Regions from separate parts of the Aliisedimentitalea scapharcae genome, predicted to be linked through region 1. Evidence: riboswitches for the same ligand, from Rfam matches in the RefSeq annotation. Region 1 holds a riboswitch; the other holds the start of a gene.
What was found. A riboswitch is a leader RNA that binds a small molecule or an ion and turns the genes downstream of it on or off. The one in region 1 is predicted to bind cobalamin.
Positions count from the first base shown of each region.

Region 2: linked by a shared signal. The riboswitch ahead of QEZ52_RS06955 (energy-coupling factor ABC transporter permease) and the one ahead of QEZ52_RS04060 (hypothetical protein) in region 1 are both predicted to bind cobalamin.

Region 1 covers NZ_CP123584.1:866,054-870,402, reverse strand. Annotated here, with positions in the region: gene QEZ52_RS04070 (alpha/beta fold hydrolase) at 179-1,045, opposite strand; gene QEZ52_RS04065 (TetR/AcrR family transcriptional regulator) at 1,126-1,707, shown strand; cobalamin riboswitch at 1,726-1,942, shown strand; gene QEZ52_RS04060 (hypothetical protein) at 2,045-2,449, shown strand; gene QEZ52_RS04055 (protein-tyrosine phosphatase family protein) at 2,456-3,004, opposite strand; gene QEZ52_RS04050 (DNA polymerase III subunit gamma/tau) at 3,182-4,349, shown strand, end outside.
Region 2 covers NZ_CP123584.1:1,479,863-1,484,211, reverse strand. Annotated here, with positions in the region: gene QEZ52_RS06965 (cobyrinate a,c-diamide synthase) at 1-1,005, shown strand, start outside; gene cobA (uroporphyrinogen-III C-methyltransferase) at 1,008-1,733, shown strand; cobalamin riboswitch at 1,764-1,985, shown strand; gene QEZ52_RS06955 (energy-coupling factor ABC transporter permease) at 2,042-2,719, shown strand; gene cobF (precorrin-6A synthase (deacetylating)) at 2,806-3,558, shown strand; gene QEZ52_RS06945 (glutamine amidotransferase) at 3,621-4,349, shown strand, end outside.

The DNA of each region.
Region 1 (4,349 bases):
AATTGCAGCAAGGCTCTCAAAACCGGGGTCAGTTGAACAGCTTCTTGGAGACTTGTCGAAACGCAACATCAGAAGGTCCATTCTTTGGCCGAAAACACGGCGACAAATATCCGCCCAATCTATTGTTTTAAAATACTTTACCGTTGTGTGAGATCTGACATTGCGAACTGGCGATCTATCACGCCTGCGGAATCAACGTGGGCCACAGGGAAGCGGAAGCACGAGCAAAAGCCCCCATATGGCCGATTTTGGACAGACCAAAATCCGACGGCACAACGGTCGTACACTTGGTTTTTTCGGGGCCATATACATCCTGCAGACGGGCAACACATTTCGGCGGAATCGTTTCGTCATCGTCAAAGGCAAATAGCGAGACCGGCGCACCTGACCGAGACCAATCAGCGACCGGCAACCCTTGCCCCATTTCTGGCAAGTAACTCTTGGGTTTCGTGCACCACCTGCGCCACTGCCAATAGACACCCGATGGAAGATCCACGTTGAAACCGACCACCCGCCCCGGCAGGTACCCCAGCATCTTCACCAGCATTGGCGCATGTCCAAACCAGAACAACCGGGCAAACAGCTGATAAGGCCAGGGGTGGTCCGTGTGGCGCACCAGGCCGCTGGCGACACCGATCATGCGCTGCACATCCTCAAGCCCGTCTTGCAAAGGCATCAGCATCGCCCCCAGTGAATGTCCCACCACCCAAATTGGCACGCCAGGCAGCAGATCGCGCATGGCATTCCGCGCCGCGGGTTGATCAACCAACGCCCAATCGGACATCGTCGCATCCGAATCTCGCGGGTGCCGCGTAGCCGAAGCCCCAAAATCCGAGTAATCATATGTCAGACAGGCCATATTGCGGTCCGTAACCAACCAACGGGCAAAATGTCGATAAAAGCCATGCGGTGCGCCGGTCGCCGGGTTCAGGACAACGGCGGCAACAGGATCGCCCTTGGGGCGGAACAAGGTGCCGTGCAGGCGTTTTGAACCGGCATCAAAACTGACATCTTGTTCCGTGACATCAGGTTGCAAATCTCGCATCTTCCACCCCGCTTTCGAACTAGACCGTTTGGTCTATTCACTCTCTGGACCAATCGGTCCAGTTCTGTCAAGCTGGCACCATGACTGACGTTACGCCGCCAAAACCGCTATCGACCAAGGATCGCCTGATCCGAGCTGCGGCCAATCTGTTCCGCAACAGGGGCTATCATGGCGTTGGATTGAATGAATTGCTGGTCGAAGCAAAGGCACCCAAAGGATCGCTGTATCACCACTTTCCCAACGGCAAGGCCGACTTAGCGTTGGCATCGGCCACCTGGGCATCCGACCAGATGTTGCGGTTGATCGCCAGCAGTTTTGACCCTGCGGATACATTTGCAGCGGGGGCCACGACTCTGTGTCACAAGCTCGCCAAATTGTTTGATAGCGCCGGAAAGTGGAGCGGTTGCCCGGTCTCTGCAACCCTGTTCGAAGGGCCGGAAAACGAAGATTTTCACACCCACGCAGCACATCTGTTTCAGGGCTGGATTACCGAGGTCGAACAACACGCCCTGCGTCTGGGACAATCCCCCGAACAGGCGCACCGATCAGCCGAGAACCTGTATTTGCTGATGCAGGGTGGCTGGCAATTGGCACGGGTCCAACGCGATTCGGATATCCTGCGCCGCCTCCCAGACCAGATGTGCCACTTCGAATCCGCTTGACGCTGCGGGGTCGCAGGCATTAGCGATGAACCCGATGGTTCCCGCGTTGCTCACGTGGCCGGGATGAAAAGGGAATGTGGTGCGGCCCCGAAAAGGGCCCAGTCCACGACTGCCCCCGCAACTGTAGGCGGCGAGCGACCCCGAATGATCACCACTGCGCCAGATCCGGCGTGGGAAGGATCGGGGAAGTTTTGACCCGCAAGTCAGGAGACCTGCCATCGGAACTGAAACTTGTACCTGGACGGGGTGTCTGGGCAGGGTTCGATGATGGCACAACGCGCCAATACCACATCGCAACACCTGTCAGGTCCACCCGTTCAACTGCGCGGAGGGCGCTATGATCTGGACTGACAAAACGTATTCTTATGCTGCAACCTTGTGCCAGCACACCGGACGCCCTTGTCCGGCAGCTGCGCGGATCGTCAAACGACTGACCCAGGCGGTACATCGCGCCGGAGCAGCCACATCGCCTGATTTTGAAATCGACGGATCTGCGGATGTCCAGGGCTGCGATCGTGTCTGTACGGCGCGTTTTGTGGCGACACAGGACCAGATCCGGTTGTTTTGCGGGGTCTCGGGCGATACCGCGAACGCCACGCTTGATCGCATTGCCGATGCATTGTTTGACATGACCGGTGCGATGGCCTCCCCCGGTGCGGCGCATACACCCTGCGCCATGCTTCAGGCGCGAACCCGACCGGCTCAACCCGCAACGCCCGCTCTCTCGGTGGCGGTTCCCTGACGCCTGTCAGGTCGGAGCGTGGGGCAACCTGCGCTCCCCATACGCCCAATTCATTTGCTCGGTGGTTTCCACCGCACACGGGCGCACTGCGCGCAGCCGGGCCAGTGCATGGGCCGGGACCTCTCCCGATTCAATCATCAACCGCAGCGCAACCATGCCGGACCGGCCACACCCACCCTTGCAATGCACCAGCACGCGCCCCCCACCGACCAGCGCCTTGCGGGCCATATGGCTGATCTCGGGCCAGCGGGCCAGAAAACCGGGGCCCGGCGCACCGAAATCTTCGACCGGAAGATGCGCCCAGCGGCTGGCTGCACGCTGCACGTCCTGCCCCAGGGCCGACGCCCCGACCGCCTCCATTTCCGTATAAGTGGTCATTGAAATCACCAGGCCCGGTCTCCATTCACGAATATGGTTCATATCGGTCTGGTAACACCCCGAAGCCCCTGGCAGCTGGGTGATCGCAAGAATCCCATCTGCGACCGAAATCGCATGGATGACCAGCCCTGTGTGGCCAGCATCCGGGGAACCGTCTTGACTGTCCTGTGCCTGCATGTGTCGCCTCAAGCCTGCTATCGCCTCCTTGGGAGCCAATAGTGCAGCAGCTTTGCGAGATCCCAAAGAGAAATCGGCAGACCGGGCATTTGGCCCCTATGACCGGTGGACGTCACGGGCCTACCGCCGTACCCTGAGCGGCGACCCTGACCTCACGAATCCCGGCGCGAGCATTGCATGACTGATCACACCGCCAGCCAGTACCAAGTGCTGGCCCGCAAATACCGCCCTGAAACCTTTGCCGACCTGGTCGGACAAAGCGCGATGGTGCGCACACTCAAGAATGCCTTTGCTGCGGACCGGATTGCCCAGGCATTCATCATGACCGGGATCCGGGGCACCGGCAAAACCACGACAGCACGGATCATCGCCAAGGGAATGAACTGTATCGGTCCCGATGGGACCGGCGGCCCGACAACCGAACCCTGCGGACAATGCGAACATTGCACGGCGATCATGGAAGGACGCCATGTCGACGTCATGGAAATGGACGCTGCCAGCCGCACCGGTGTGGGCGACATCCGTGAGATCATCGACTCGGTGCGGTATCGCGCGGCCTCGGCTCGCTACAAAATCTATATTATCGACGAAGTTCACATGCTGTCGACCAGTGCGTTCAACGCGCTGCTCAAGACGCTGGAAGAGCCCCCTGCGCATGTGAAGTTCATCTTTGCCACCACCGAAATCCGCAAAGTCCCCGTCACGGTGCTCTCGCGGTGTCAGCGGTTCGACCTGCGTCGCATCGAACCCGAAGACATGATCGCCCTGATGCGCAAGATAGCCGCCGCAGAAAACGCCGAGATCGCAGAAGATGCGTTGGCGTTGATCACGCGGGCCGCCGAAGGTTCGGCCCGAGACGCGACATCGCTTCTGGATCAGGCCATTTCACATGGAGCTGGCGAAACCTCTGCCGATCAGGTCCGGGCCATGCTGGGGCTGGCCGACCGGGGCCGGGTGTTGGACCTGATGGATATGATCCTACGCGGCGATGCTGCCGGGGCGCTTACTGAACTGGGGTCGCAATACGCCGAAGGGGCCGACCCGTTGGCAGTGCTGCGGGATCTGGCCGAAATCACCCATTGGGTGTCTGTGGTCAAAATCACCCCAGATGCCGCCGAAGATCCCACGATCTCTCCCGACGAACGCGCCCGGGGCGGCCAGATGGCCGAAGCTCTGCCCATGCGGGTTCTTACACGGATGTGGCAGATGCTGCTCAAGGCCCTAGAGGAAGTCGCCGCTGCGCCTAACGCCATGATGGCAGCTGAAATGGCAGTGATCCGCCTGACCCATGTGGCCGACCTGCCCAGCCCCGAAGAGCTGATCCGCCGACTGCAGGACACGCCTC
Region 2 (4,349 bases), 610 kb from region 1:
GCGTTCGGCACCAGTGCGGAAACCGCCAAGCGCATGGGGTGGCCCGTTATTCTGGTGGTCGATGTCGGCGGACAGGCCCAATCGGCCGCCGCTACAGCGTTGGGTTTCAAAAATTACGACCCGGAATTGCCCTTTGCAGGGGTGATCCTGAACCGCGTCGCCAGCCCCCGGCACGAACGCCTGACCCGTTTGGGAATGGAGCGCGCCGGCATCAAGGTTCTGGGATCTCTGCCCCGGCGCGGTGATCTGACCCTGCCCGAGCGGCATCTGGGGCTGATTCAGGCCGTTGAACATCCCGATCTGGACGCCGCGATTGCAGGCTACGCCACTTTCCTGCGGGACAACGTCGATCTCGACGCGATCAAGGCCGCCGCCATGGCTGGGCCGGTCGAGCCCGCAACAAACGGTCTGCCAAAGCCCCCTGCCCAGCGCATTGCATTGGCACGGGATGCGGCGTTTTCCTTTACCTATCCGCACCTTCTGAAAGGCTGGCGTGATGCGGGGGCAGAAATCCTGCCGTTTTCACCGCTGGCCAATGAGGCCCCGGCGACCGATGCGGATCTGGTCTGGTTGCCCGGCGGATACCCCGAATTGCACGGCGGCACCTTGGCCGCAGCTGCGAATTTCCGTGCTGGTCTGTGCAAACATGCGCAGACCAAACCGGTGCATGGCGAATGCGGTGGATACATGGCCTTGGGCGAGGCGCTGATCGACAAACAGGGTGTGCGCCATCAGATGGCCGGTCTGCTGGGCCTGGTCACATCCTATGAAAAACGCAAGTTCCATCTGGGGTATCGCCGGGCGGTTCTGGGTGCAGGAATGCCTGGGTTTGACGCAGGTCGCGCCCTGCGTGGGCATGAATTCCACTATTCCACAATCCTGGACGAACCCGACGCCCCGCTGGCACAGGTATTTGACGCCGATGGCAACCCGGTGCCAGAAACCGGGTCGATCAAAGGCAATGTCACGGGCACTTTCTTTCACCTCATCACTGGAGAAGCGTGACGATGAGCGGCTTTGTCAGTTTTGTCTCCTCCGGGCCGGGCGATCCCGACCTGTTGACCGTCAAGGCGGTCAAATCTCTGCAACAGGCCGATGCGGTTCTGTTTGACGACCTGAGTTCCGGCCCGATCCTGAGCCATGCGCGCGAGGACGCCGATCTGGTCGGCGTTGGCAAACGCGCGGGCCGCCCGTCCCCCAAGCAGGACCACGTCAGCCAGCTTTTGGTGGACTATGCGTCCACCGGCGCGCGGGTTGTGCGGTTGAAATCCGGGGATTGCGGAATTTTCGGACGGCTCGAAGAAGAGTTGACCGCCCTGCGCGCAGCCGGGATCGAATACGAAATCATCCCCGGTGTCACAGCCGCGTCGGCCGCAGCAGCGGCGGCGGGCATCCCGCTGACCCGTCGGTTGACGGCACGGCGCCTGCAATATGTCACCGGCCACGATGTTACTGGCGAATTGCCCGAAAAACTGAACTGGGCGGCGCTGGCCGATGGCGAAGCAACAACCGTGGTCTATATGGGCAAACGCACCTTTGCCGCCCTTGCCGAACAGCTGCTGGAGCGTGGGTTGTCCGCCGACACTGCCTGTTTGTTGGCCACCGGTGTTTCGACGCCGGACCAGGCCCTGTCGCATCACACATTGGGTGATCTGCCCGCTCATTTGGCGCAGCTGGATACCAAGGCGCCGGTTTTGATCCTGTATGGAGCCTTGGCTGTTGCGGACGCGTAAGTGACGCTTGACAGACTGCGATTCCTTATGAAAACAAAGGCCATTGACGGTTCCCAGCGGTCCAAGACCAAGGGATTAAAAGGGAACACGGTGTGGTGTAGCCAAAAGGCGCCAAATCCGTGACTGCCCCCGCAACTGTGAGCGGAGAGTGTGCCCCGCCAAAGACCACTGATCGCCCCAAAGGGCGTCGGGAAGGTCGGGGCAAACTATGACCCGCGAGTCAGGAGACCTGCCGTCAGCGGTCCGGGATGGTCCCGGTCTGGTCCTGAACTTTTCGGCCGTCGGGTGAGACGGCAGGGAGACACATTATGCATATCGAACCAGGCATCGTAAACGGTGCCAAAATCACGCTGTCCTACGCAACTGCAGCCGGTGCCGCCACCTATATGGTCAAGGAAGCCGCGTCTGCCTTTGGCGTATCCGGTGCCATATCTCTGGCGGTGCGCTCGGTCATGGCGACCGCTGCGGCCTTCACCTTCTTTCAGGTGCTGCCACATTTCCCCGTCGGCGTGTCCGAGGTCCACTTTATCCTCGGGTCGACCTTGTTCCTGATCCTGGGCGCAGCCCCTGCTGCGGTGGGTCTGGCGATGGCGCTGCTGTTGCAGGGCATGTTCTTTGCGCCTACCGACCTGCCCCAGTATTTCATCAACGTCACCACCCTGTTGGTGCCGCTGTTCGCGCTGAAAGCCGTGGCAAACCGCATGATCGCGCCCGGTACAGCCTATGTTGATCTGAAATACACACAGGCCCTGGCGCTGAGCACCGCCTATCAGGGCGGCGTTGTGGCCTGGGTTGGTTTCTGGGCCTTTTACGGTCAGGGCTTTGGCGCGGAAACCATGACATCAGTGCTGACCTTTGGTGGGGCCTATATGTTGGTCGTTTTGATTGAACCCGTCGCCGATCTGGCCGTGCTGGCCGCGGCCAAGACCATGCGTGGCCTGAATGGATCCGGTCTGGTGACGCCGCGCCTCTATAACGCGGCGTAATTCAGCTTGCACACACACGGACGCGGCCCCATTACGGGGCCGTGTTTGTTTTTGGCACATGATTGTTTTGGCAAGGGCTCTGACAGATGATCGAACTCACCCTGATCGGAATCGGCACCGGCAACCCCCAGCATCTGACGTTGCAGGCGGTGGACGCGCTGAACGCGCAGGATCTGATCCTGATCCCCAACAAGGGCGCGGGCAAGGATGATCTGGCTGGTTTGCGGCGTCAGATCTGTGACCGGGCGATCCGGGGCGCTGGTCCGCAGATCATCGAATTCGACCTGCCCATCCGAAACGAGGCCACCACCGATTATCGCCGGCGGGTCGATGATTGGCATGATGCCATTGCCGAAATCTGGTGGCAGAACATCACCGCCAACCTGCCGGATACCGGTGGCAAGGTGGGGTTTCTGGTCTGGGGCGACCCGTCGCTCTATGACAGCACCATGCGAATCGCCGACCGGTTGCTGACCCGGGCCGCGTTCACCATATCGGTCATCCCCGGCATCACGTCGATCCAGGCGCTGACCGCCGGGCACGCGATCCCGCTGAACGAAATCAATGGACCTGTTGTGATCACCACAGGCCGTCAATTGCGCGATCACGGCTGGCCTGAGGGGGCAGATACCGTTGTGGTGATGCTGGACGGGACCTGTTCCTTCCAGACCCTTGATCAGGACGGCGTTCAGATCTGGTGGTCAGGTTTTGCCGGAATGCCCGAAGAGATCACCCTGTCTGGCCCCTTGTCCGAGGTCTGTCAGACGATCATCGACACCCGCGCACAGGCGCGCGCCGATCACGGCTGGATCATGGATATCTATCTGCTGCGCCGGTGAAATGTCGCGGGGGCCCTGCGCACCCTTGTGCATGAATACCCGGTTGGCCTAAACCAACGGCCATGAAGCCATTTCTGATCCTGCAATTGCGCCCCGAAACCGACGCCGCCGATGCGGAGTTTGCCTCTATCCTGAACCGATCCGGCCTGACGGCTGAACGCTGTCACCGGGTGCGATTGGATTGCGAAGAGTTGCCCGCTGGGCTGGATGTGCGCGATTACGCCGGTGTGATTGTCGGCGGCGGCCCAGGCTGTGTCAGCGACGATCCCGCGAAAAAATCCCCGATGGATGCGCGGATCGAAGAGACCGTGCTGGGGCTGATGCCGCAGATCACCGCATTGGATCACCCATTCATGGGCTGCTGTTACGGTCTGGGCATTCTGGCCGCGCATCTGGGCGGCGACGTGTCCAAGGCACAATACGGCGAACCGGTCGGCCCATCCGATTGCACCCTGACCAAGGACGCGCAAAACGATCCGCTCACAACGGGGTTACCCGTCGCGTTCGAAGCCTTTGTCGGCCACAAGGAAGCGGTGCAGGCGCTGCCGCCGGGCTGTGTGCATCTGGTGGCCTCGGCCCCCTGCCCGTTCCAGATGGTGCGGTTTGGCGAAAACGTCTATGCCACCCAGTTCCACCCCGAAGCCGATGCCGCCGATTTTGAACAGCGCATCCGGATCTATTCCGGTCACGGCTATTTCCCGCCCGAACAGGCGGATGAACTGATCACCCAATGCCACGCCGCCGAGGTGACGGTGCCGGGCGAAATCCTGCGCCGATTTGCCCAGCGTTAT